One region of the Brevibacillus sp. IT-7CA2 genome, then DNA from elsewhere that is predicted to be linked to it. Evidence: riboswitches for the same ligand, from Rfam matches in the RefSeq annotation. Region 1 holds a riboswitch; each other region holds the start of a gene.
The links. Region 1 has a riboswitch for cyclic di-AMP ahead of ACM6JA_RS02145 (CAP domain-containing protein). Riboswitches for the same ligand answer to the same signal wherever they lie in the genome.
Positions count from the first base shown of each region.

Region 2: it holds a riboswitch for cyclic di-AMP, as region 1 does, so the genes downstream of both, ACM6JA_RS28535 (C40 family peptidase) here and ACM6JA_RS02145 (CAP domain-containing protein) in region 1, are expected to answer to the same signal.
Region 3: it holds a riboswitch for cyclic di-AMP, as region 1 does, so the genes downstream of both, ACM6JA_RS06360 (quaternary amine ABC transporter ATP-binding protein) here and ACM6JA_RS02145 (CAP domain-containing protein) in region 1, are expected to answer to the same signal.

Region 1 is NZ_CATKQT010000003.1:55,604-58,874, forward strand. Features, by position in the region: gene ACM6JA_RS02135 (homoserine dehydrogenase) at 1-807, shown strand, start outside; gene ACM6JA_RS02140 (hypothetical protein) at 908-1,063, shown strand; gene ACM6JA_RS02145 (CAP domain-containing protein) at 1,128-1,844, opposite strand; cyclic di-AMP (ydaO/yuaA leader) riboswitch at 1,852-2,007, opposite strand; gene ACM6JA_RS02150 (rhodanese-like domain-containing protein) at 2,092-2,436, opposite strand; gene ACM6JA_RS02155 (cold-shock protein) at 2,862-3,065, shown strand; gene ACM6JA_RS02160 (hypothetical protein) at 3,232-3,271, opposite strand, start outside.
Region 2 is NZ_CATKQT010000053.1:220,331-223,601, forward strand. Features, by position in the region: gene ACM6JA_RS28525 (sensor histidine kinase) at 1-202, opposite strand, end outside; gene ACM6JA_RS28530 (response regulator transcription factor) at 203-922, opposite strand; gene ACM6JA_RS28535 (C40 family peptidase) at 1,137-1,658, opposite strand; cyclic di-AMP (ydaO/yuaA leader) riboswitch at 1,663-1,802, opposite strand; gene ACM6JA_RS28540 (LiaF transmembrane domain-containing protein) at 2,122-2,523, shown strand; gene ACM6JA_RS28545 (PspA/IM30 family protein) at 2,608-3,271, shown strand, end outside.
Region 3 is NZ_CATKQT010000010.1:53,303-56,573, reverse strand. Features, by position in the region: gene ACM6JA_RS06370 (heavy metal translocating P-type ATPase) at 1-243, shown strand, start outside; gene ACM6JA_RS06365 (cation transporter) at 308-508, shown strand; cyclic di-AMP (ydaO/yuaA leader) riboswitch at 1,254-1,400, shown strand; gene ACM6JA_RS06360 (quaternary amine ABC transporter ATP-binding protein) at 1,793-3,019, shown strand; gene ACM6JA_RS06355 (ABC transporter permease) at 3,003-3,271, shown strand, end outside.

The DNA of each region.
Region 1 (3,271 bases):
GCAAGGAACCCATCATGGAACGCGCTGGAATTTATCAAATCGGTTCAAGCGGATGTGCTCATTGAGGCTGGTCCATCCGAAAAAGAGGGAGGACCCGGTCTTACTTTTATTCGTTATGCATTGGAAAATGCTATACACGCAATCGCGATTTCAAAAGGTGCGCTTGTTGTCGATTATGCTGGTTTAGCGGCTCTAGCCAAAAAACATGGCGTCGCGTTGAAAGTGAGTGGAGCAACAGCAGCAGCCCTGCCAACGATCGATCTATTGCAGTATAACTTGGCAGGCTGTGAAGTGAAACGAGTCGAGGGCATTTTTACGGGAACAACTAACTTCGTGCTCACAAAAATGATGGAAGAGGGGCTTACCTGTGCGGAAGCAGTCGAGCTCGCTCAGAAGATGGGGATTGCCGAACCGGATCCTTCTTACGATGTCGATGGTTGGGATACAGCTTCGAAGATCACGATCTTGGCAAACGCCGCTTTTGACGCGCAAGTAAATCTGACCGATATCGCACGCGCAAGTATTCGCGAAATAACCGCGTTACAAATCGAGACGTGGAAGAAGCATACGAAGATTCCCAAGTTGATCGGAAGCATCCAAAAGGAAGTGAATGGTACGGTTTCTGTAGCAGTGGAGCTGTGTGCAGTAGATCTTACCCATCCATTTGCATCTGTATCAGGTACGACAAAAGCCATACGGGTAGAAACAGATGTCATGGGGGATTTATTGGTCGTTGGAGGAAAATCAGATCCTGTCGCAGCAGCAGCGGCTGCCTTAAAAGACCTTGAACATATCATTAGCAGATAGGCTCATTTGCATGTGCTTCCAGTGTTCCTTAGGAATGAGTCATTTACAACCGCGAGCATACTAGGGATGCACCACAAAAAAAGGCAAGGGGGCCATACGGATGAACCAATCGTCTGATGTCAATGCCGAGCTGCAGCAAGTATCTGCTTACCCAACCAAGCAAAAAATGCATCAAAAGGACGTCGCTTTGGTAAATGAGCAGGATAGCTGCTGTTGTACCCCCAAAAAGCAGGCATCCGAAGCACAGCAGGAATAATGCCTACACGAAAAAGCCGGGTCTCGATTAAGAGACACCGGCTTTTCGTTTCATGCAATGCGTTCTATCCGATAAATTCTTGTACCCAGTAGCCATTTGTGAAGCCTACACCAATTTTTGTGAACGCAGGGTTCATGATGTTTTGGCGGTGACCTTCACTATTCATCCATTGTTGCATAACTTCTTGTGGACTCTGTTGACCCATGGCGATATTCTCACCGGCAGTCGAGTACTGAATGCCATACTGCTTCATCATGTCAAATGGGGAACCGTACGTTGGGCTGTTGTGGTCAAAATAGTTGTTAGCAGACATATCTTGTGCTTTTGCCAACGCTACTTTGGACAGTGCTGCATCCATTTGAACAGGCTTGAGACCTGCTTTTGCACGTTCTTGGTTCACCAAATCCGCGACTTGTTTCGCAAAATCACCAGTTTTTCCTTGCTCCGCTTGATTTACTGGAGCGGCAGGTTGAGTGACGTTATTGCTAGGTTGCGCTGGTGCAGCTTGAACTGGAGCTGGTTGTACCGGCTTTGCAGGTTGCATCGGTGTCATTGGCTGTTGTACTGGCATTGGTTGTCCAGGGGCAAAGCCTTGTTTTTGTTGAAAGAAGTTCCAAAATTGCTGGGAATTTGGAGCTTTTTGGAATTGTGGCATATAATATTGGAATTGTCCGCCAGGAACAGGGCAATTAGAAGCAGCCGAAGCAGAAGTAGCAAAGCCTGTTAGAGCCAAGCCCAGACCAAGAGTCATCGCGATTGTAACAGAACCAAAACGTTTCATTAAACAAATCTCTCCTTTTTTTTGCCTACGAGGTTAGTTGTCGGATTCGGATTGAGGAAACAACCCTACGCCAGTTCGGCGATTCACCCCAATGTGGAATATCTCATCCACAAAAAAGTCCCCCGCACTTCCTTTCAAGAGGAAGTCTCGGCTTATTTCGTTTGGCATGAACAACGATATCAGACAATCCCAATCGAAATAAAGGAGTAATATATGGCAAATAGCTAAAAGGGTTGATAAATTAGGCTCATTTCGATTCGTTTGATTGTTCCTTCCATGCGGTTAAGCCGCCTTCCAATGCATTTGCTTGAAAACCATGCTCACGAAGAAGAGCGGCAGCTTTTTGCGCTTTGTTACCAGTTGTACATACAGTAACAATCTGCACATTTTGCGCAAGTTTTTCGGTTTCCTCATCGAACGGCTTGTCCTGTTCTTTCATTAGAAGATAGGGGACGTTACGTGTCGAAGCGTTTTCATGAACAAGGCTGCCGGTGATAAATTTTTCGGCGTCGCGTACGTCCATTAATAGTACAGGCACTTTCTTTTCAAGCATTTCGGATAATTGAATCGTTGTCAAAGTATGATTTTGCAATGAAATCCCTCCCATTGTTATTGTAACAGAGTACCGCCTTCTCCAGTATAGGGTGAACGGTTGCTTTTATTGGACATCCATGGTAGAATGAGATTGCTACTTGAAAAATTGATACCTAATCATTCATCGAGGTGTATGCTGATGGATAACATTTTTGAATCCCCGATTCACACTGGCGCGGTCATCGGAGCCGCAAGGATGGAAGAGAGGATGGGCTTTCATTGTTTTAGGTTTTCAAAAGGTTTAGTTTTTAATTTTGCAGTTCCGTCCTATGACAATCGTATATTCGCGGAGTAAATAATATTCACATATCATGAAGGCGTATCATATTTGAAGATCTGGTATTTCTTCATGATATGTGAGCTTTATTTGCTTCGGTAAATATGACTAGCATATTCAAATTGAATTTTTGGAGGTTTTTTTAAATGCAAACGAACGGAACAGTAAAATGGTTTAACGCAGAAAAAGGTTTCGGTTTCATTCAAGTAGAAGGCGGAGACGATGTATTCGTACACTTCAGCGCAATCCAAGGTGACGGTTTCAAAACTTTGGACGAAGGTCAAAAAGTTCAATTCAACATCGTTCAAGGCAACCGTGGCCCACAAGCTGAGAACGTAGTAAAACTGTAAGTCTCCTTTTAAAAGAAACTGTCCTTTCGAGGGCAGTTTTTTTGTCGTGGTCGTAAAAGTAAAAAGGCGTTGGGATAGTCCCCAGCGCCTTTTCCCGCATGCGAATGGATTAAAAAAGGAACTATGGCGTCTCACCATAATTCCTCATTTTCTTCCTACAAAATAGTTAAATACAAGTTTCGATTTCGACAGTTTGGAATTGACTG
Region 2 (3,271 bases), on a different contig from region 1:
CGATTGGGTCCTTGAAATTACTGACGAGAAGCAATTGATTGAGCATGACCTTCTCTGCGGCTTCCTTCTCAGCCTGGTACTGATTATGCCGATCATTTTTGAGTTGAGCGACAATAATGTCTTGAAAAACAAATTTAAACAACAAGATGTTGAGTGTGATCAAGGCAATGAAGGAGAGAAAAATTTTATTACGTAAGCTCATTTAAAGCTTCTCCCCGATGAATACGTAGCCTGTCCCCCATTGTGTTTTAATGAACTGACGCTCTGTTTCCAACTTTTCACGGAGGTTTTTGATATGGACGGTCACTGTATTGAGCGAGCCATAACCATATCCCCAGACACGGTCGTAGATTTGCTCTCTTGTAAAGACGATGCCCGCATTTTCTGCGAGGAATGTGAGCAGTTGAAATTCTTTGGTAGAGAGCTCAATTTTTTGATTACATACATAAACGGAATACGTTTCTTTATGAATTTCTAGGTCCTTGAATTTCAAAACGGTAATCGGAGAAGAAGCTGTTTCCTTCTCTGGCTGCTCCTCAGTATGCTTGCGAATGCGCTCATAACGACGCAGGTGGGCACGAATGCGAGCGAGCAGTTCTTCTGTATCAAATGGCTTTGTAATGTAATCGTCTGCGCCAATTTCAAAGCCGACTACCTTATCTACCGCTTTTCCTTTTGCACTGAGAAACAGTATAGGCAAATCCCACTCACGGCGAATTTGAGAACAGAGCTCGTAGCCACTCATGTTGGGCATCATAATACCCAAAAGGATCAGGTTGGGTCGCTCTCCTTGGCTGAGCAGGGAGAGTGCATCTTCTCCACTCTCTGCGGAGGAAACGCTGAAGCCCTCGTTCTCCAAAATGTCTTCTAGCAGTTCAATAATCTCCAGATTGTCATCGACAATTAAAATGTGATCTTTCACCGGAACAACCCCCAGTTACTTCTATTAATAAGGAATACCATTCAAAGAATGGGTCTTGTCTATCATAACATGCTTTGACCTGATCAGGGGAAGAAACCCCGTAAGTTATTAAGTTGTTCTAATATATGAGGGTACCTCTTTAGACCAGGTACTAAGTTTCGTCAGAAAAAGCCAGAGACGTAGTGTCCCTGGCTTTTATTATTTTGCCGAACGACTATTTTTTAGCTGGTTTTTCCGGCAACGATGCAGCTTGCACCGCTTTTTCCTTTTTCGGAGTTTCTGCTTTCGCTAGAACAGGAGCGCTGAGACGCTTGGCGCCTACATAACGCTTGCTCCAGTAGTATGGATCGCTCAACTTAGTGTTGACGACTCCACGACCAGATTCCGAGTGTACAAATGTGCCGTCTCCAATGTAGATACCCACGTGAGAAATGCTGCGACCGTTCGTATTGAAGAACACGAGATCGCCTGGCTGCAAATCTTTTCTGGCTACCTCTGTACCTAATTCGTACTGAGAAGCAGAATTGTGAGGCAGGTCTACACCTAACGCATCAAATACGTAGCGCGTGAAACCGGAGCAGTCAAAGCCCTTTTTGGACGAGCCGGAAGATTTGTAAGGGGTACCGTACAAGTCGCTGACTACTTCATTGAGAGTATTCTCCTCAGCAGCATGTGCAGCGCCTGCCCCCATAGCAAGCATTCCAGCCATAAATAAAGATAAAACTACCTTGCGCAAAAGAAACTGCTCCCTTCGTGAGCCTACGAGGTTAGCTGAAGGGTTCGGTCGAAAGGACGCCCTAGGCTGCTAGGAGTAGCAACCATTCACCCCAAAAACGTGGTTCCCCCGTTTCCGCCAAGCGGAATTCGGCTATTTTTCGATGTTTTTTTACACGCACTCTTACGAAGATTCTACGCCAGTCCTTCTTTTCCTTCTTTTTCATCCACTAGTTCACATATTCGTCACAAAAATACCGTCAAATGCTGTAACGTTTTCGTTCAACAGTGCAAGACGCCTTTCGACGCGCGCTTGTTCTGCCTTGCGGGACAGCTCGTCCGATTAGGGCAGGAAATTGTCTCCGTCCAAGGACGGAGGGAAAAACCAACCGCACGCCCGTTATGGGAAGCCTATACCGGGGGCTACAATAAGGGCATAACGTTCCACAAGCACCACATGCAAAACGAATGGAGGTAAGCGAGTAATGAGCGAACGGTCTGGCAAAGTTCTACTCGGGCTGGTTCTGCTGCTAGTCGGTGGGTTGGTTCTTCTAGATCTGGTGGGTATCGATATCGGAGACTTGCTCGGGTTCATCATTCCCGGTGTGATCATGATATACGGTGCCAAAAAGATTATGGGACAAACCGGTTCACGCTTTTGGGGAATCCTAGTCTTCCTATTCGGGTTCCTGATGTTGATTGGCAAGCTTGACCTACTATTTCACGCACTTCTGGCCATTGGGGTGATTTATCTGGGATATCGCTTACTGCGTCCCAGTCAAGAACCTAAACAAGCTCCACCTGCTTGGGAGCGTGAATGGGCCCAAAAAGTATTAAAAGAAGATACGCTAGACGCTTGGGAGAGAAACGTAACCAAACGGCCATAACCGTTTTGGTAACCGCAATAACACTGTGTCGCAAGAGTCTTTTGGATGAACAATATGATGTGATATGATGAGGAGGAAAAAATAATGAGTATCTTTAAACGTTTGCGTGACCTGACAGTAGCTTCGGTAAATGATGCATTGGATTCGATGGAAGATCCGGTAGTAATGCTGAATCAATATATGCGTGACATGGAAGTAGAAATCGGACAAGTTGAAGTAGCGGTTGCCCGTCAGGTTGCACTGGAAAAGAAATTCCGCCAGCAATTGGACGAAGCCAATGCTCTGATCGAAAAACGCGATCGTCAAGTCAAGCTCGCCTTGACTGAGGGAGAAGACGAGTTGGCTCGTCGAGCACTCGCTGACAAGAAGCAGTACGAAGGCCGTGCAGCGGAATATGAAGGTCTCTACCTGTCAGCATCCGAGGCAGCTACGCAAATGCGCGAGAAGCTGGCTGAGTTGAAGGAAGAGTTCTATAAAATGCGTGCGAAAAGGTTCACACTGATGGCACGTGCACAAGTAGCTCGTACACAAAAGCAAGTCAATCAAGCAGTTGTCGGTATCGGCAATCCGTCCGCAGGCCGTGGCTTCGCCCGCATGGAAGAAAAAGTCATGCGCATGGAAGCAGAAGCGCAAATGAGTGGACAATGGCGCCAAACAGACCGCGCTTGGGAGAACGCTTTGTCTGAACTGGAAAAGGATGATCTCGATGCAGAACTTGCTAGTATCAAAGCATCCATTAATGAAGTGA
Region 3 (3,271 bases), on a different contig from region 1:
GAAGCAGCAGATATTACGCTGATGCGTGGCGAACTGACCAGTGTCGCAGACGCCATCGAGATGAGCAAACGCACCATCCGCAACATCAAGCAAAACCTGTTCTGGGCATTGGCCTACAACACCTTGGGCATCCCGATTGCCGCCATCGGCTTCCTCGCTCCATGGCTTGCCGGTGCCGCAATGGCCTTCAGCTCCGTATCCGTTGTACTCAACGCACTAAGACTGCAACGAGTGAAGCTGTAACAACAGTAACAAGCGGCTTTGTCCGCCTTACCTATACAACATAAAATGTAAGGAGAGATTGATCATGACAAATATCACATTGAACGTAGAAGGTATGTCTTGCAACAAATGCGTAGCCCGCATCGAGAACACATTGAAAGATCTGGGTGCAGAAGGCAAAGTAAACCTGGCTGAAAAAAAGGTTGAGGTTTCCTACAACGAGAGCAACTTGACTCTCGATGCAGTAAAAGAAGCAATCGAAGACCAAGGCTACGACGTCGTTTAATCGTCGTACCTTTGAAAAAGCTCCTGCCTGATTCATTGAGGCGGGAGCTTTTTTCAATTGTGATTGGAGTAGCTGTAGTGGAGGGGAAGAAGCCCATTTCCAGTCTACGCTTCGGCCTACGCCCCGCAAGGGGGGGAGACTGTTCGCTCCGAATTGAACGGCGGGAGCGATTCAAAACTGAAAACGTTACAACGTTTTTGTATGTGATAAAAGCTGAAAACCCCCGCCATTCATTTCTCCGCTAGGTAGGGCTCCAGAGGCGCTAGGACTGGAAATGTTCTTCTTCCCAAGCAGCTTTTTACTACATTTTGAAAGCAGCATTCAAGCTGTCTTTTAAAAAGTATGTAGAAACACAACAGCTCGTAGAGGAAACAGGAGAAATAAGCGAAGATCTTTGGACACACCTACCGAGGCGTAGTGAAAAAAAGAGAAACTGCTTTTAGCGTCCACCTCTGAGGCGCATCCTGAACAGTCAACTTTGGACGCGGTTTCGCTTTTTTTCACGGAGCCGGGCACCCCCTGCTCCCTCGCAGGGGTTCCAAGAATCTGAGCGTTTTCTCCTGTTTCCTCCCCACCACAACAGCGAGTATAGCGCACTAATCTTTCAATCGAATAAGCAACCAACAGCTAATTCAATCCGACTTATAAAGAAAGCCGTAATCCGGTTAAAACCGTGCTAAACGAATGTTCACAATAACTGGAAGCGAGCGTATAATTCAAATCACAATCACGATTCAATAGGAAACAACACATACGGCCTAGTTCCGAGATTCTCGGAAGCGGGGGAACCAATCTTTTGGGGTTAATCCTGAGTGATCAGGAGGGATGAGGAAATGTCTTCTCTGCCATCCTACCCGTCAGCTAACCTCGTCGGCCAAAGCAGGGAAGGTCATGGATGGATAAAGTCTAGGCATATAATGCGCAACAAGGGGATTCCTTGCGGGCGTGTGATAGGCCGATGCAGGCTTTTTCTTTGGGACCTTTGTTCTGGAGAAAAAGGATGGATCGGCCTATTTTTTTATGAAAATACCGACGAGCAGCTTACGCCGATACAGTCGTGAAGGAAATGCTGTGGATCGCTGGGAGGCAGTTGGTACGACATAAACCGCTGACAATCGAAATCAGGAAGACAGAGTACAGGGAGTCCCGAAAATGGACGCCAGGTATTACGTAAGCCTGCGGATTTTCAACACGAGTAAAAATCAAGCGTGCCTTGGTTTTGCTGGGGTGTGGAAACTTCGCGGGCTTTTTACATTTACGAAAAAACGAAGGATGAGGGATACCATGCCCAAAATGAAAGTCCATCAACTGACAAAAGTGTTCGGTAAGCAGCCCGAGCTGGCCTTGAAGCTGCTGGCGGAAGGACGTACAAAAGAACAAATTTACAAGCAAACGGGCCAGTCTATCGGGGTAAATCAGGTCAGCTTTGAAGTCGAGGAAGGTGAAGTCTTCGTCATCATGGGCCTGTCCGGCAGTGGCAAATCCACCTTAATCCGACTGTGTAATCGACTGATTGACCCAACGAGCGGAAGCATCGAGATCGATGGGGAAGAGATCGTGGACATGAAGGCGACAGCTTTGCGCGAGGTGCGGAGGAGGAAGCTCGGGATGGTTTTCCAAAATTTTGCCCTGTTTCCGCAGCGGACGGTACGGGAAAACGTGGAGTTTGGTTTGGAGATTCAACAAGTACCACCAGGGCTCCGGCAAGAAAAAGCACGGGAAGCGCTCGCGCTCGTTGGATTAACCGAGTGGGAAAATGCGTACCCGGATCAATTGAGCGGAGGGATGCGCCAGCGGGTCGGATTGGCGCGGGCGTTGGCTAATAATCCAGATATTCTCTTGATGGACGAAGCATTCAGTGCACTGGACCCGCTCATTCGAAAAGACATGCAGGATGAACTGCTGGAGCTTCAGATGACGATGAAAAAGACGATTCTGTTCATTACACATGACTTGCACGAGGCGTTGCGGCTGGGCGATCGGATTGCCTTTATGAAAGACGGGCAGATCATTCAGATCGGCCGCCCGGAAGAAATCATGGCAGACCCAGCGGATGAATTCGTGCGGAAGTTCGTGGAGGATGCCGACCTGTCCAGGGTCCTCGTTGCTGAAAATGTGATGAAACGGGCAGAAGCAATCACTCCTGACAAAGGGGCGCGAGTGGCGCTGCAACTCATGATGGATAACGGCGTGTCCAGCTTGTACGTCGTGGACAAAAAGCGCACACTACTCGGCTTGATTACGGCGTATGACGTTTCACTCGCGATCGGTACGGGAGATTCGCTGGAGACGATCATGAAAACCGACCTCCCTACCGTTTCACCTGACGCACGTCTGCACAGTTTGTTCCCGATGATGGCAGATCTGCACGTCCCGATTGCTGTAGTGGGCGAGCAGAAGCGTTTGTTGGGTGTCATCGTAAAAGGAGCGGTGTTAGGCGGGCTGGTAGGCAAAGTCAATGTCCAAGAGCACCAGAGAGCAGAGGTGATGAGTGATGGACGTCGTGCCTAAGCTGCCAATTGGCGAATGGATGGAAGGGTTCGTGGAGGTGCTGGGCCAGTACAAAGGGGTATTGTTTGATCCAGTGTCTATCGTCATTTCCACGATGGTGACTTACTGTTCCACGGTTTTGGCAGAGATACCTTCGCTGATTCTCATCTTGCTGCTAGGGGCCTCTGCGTGGGTTTTTGCAGGGAGAGCGTCCATGGTCTTTACGGTTATCGGATTTTCTCTCATCCACAACTTGGGGTACTGGGATGAAAC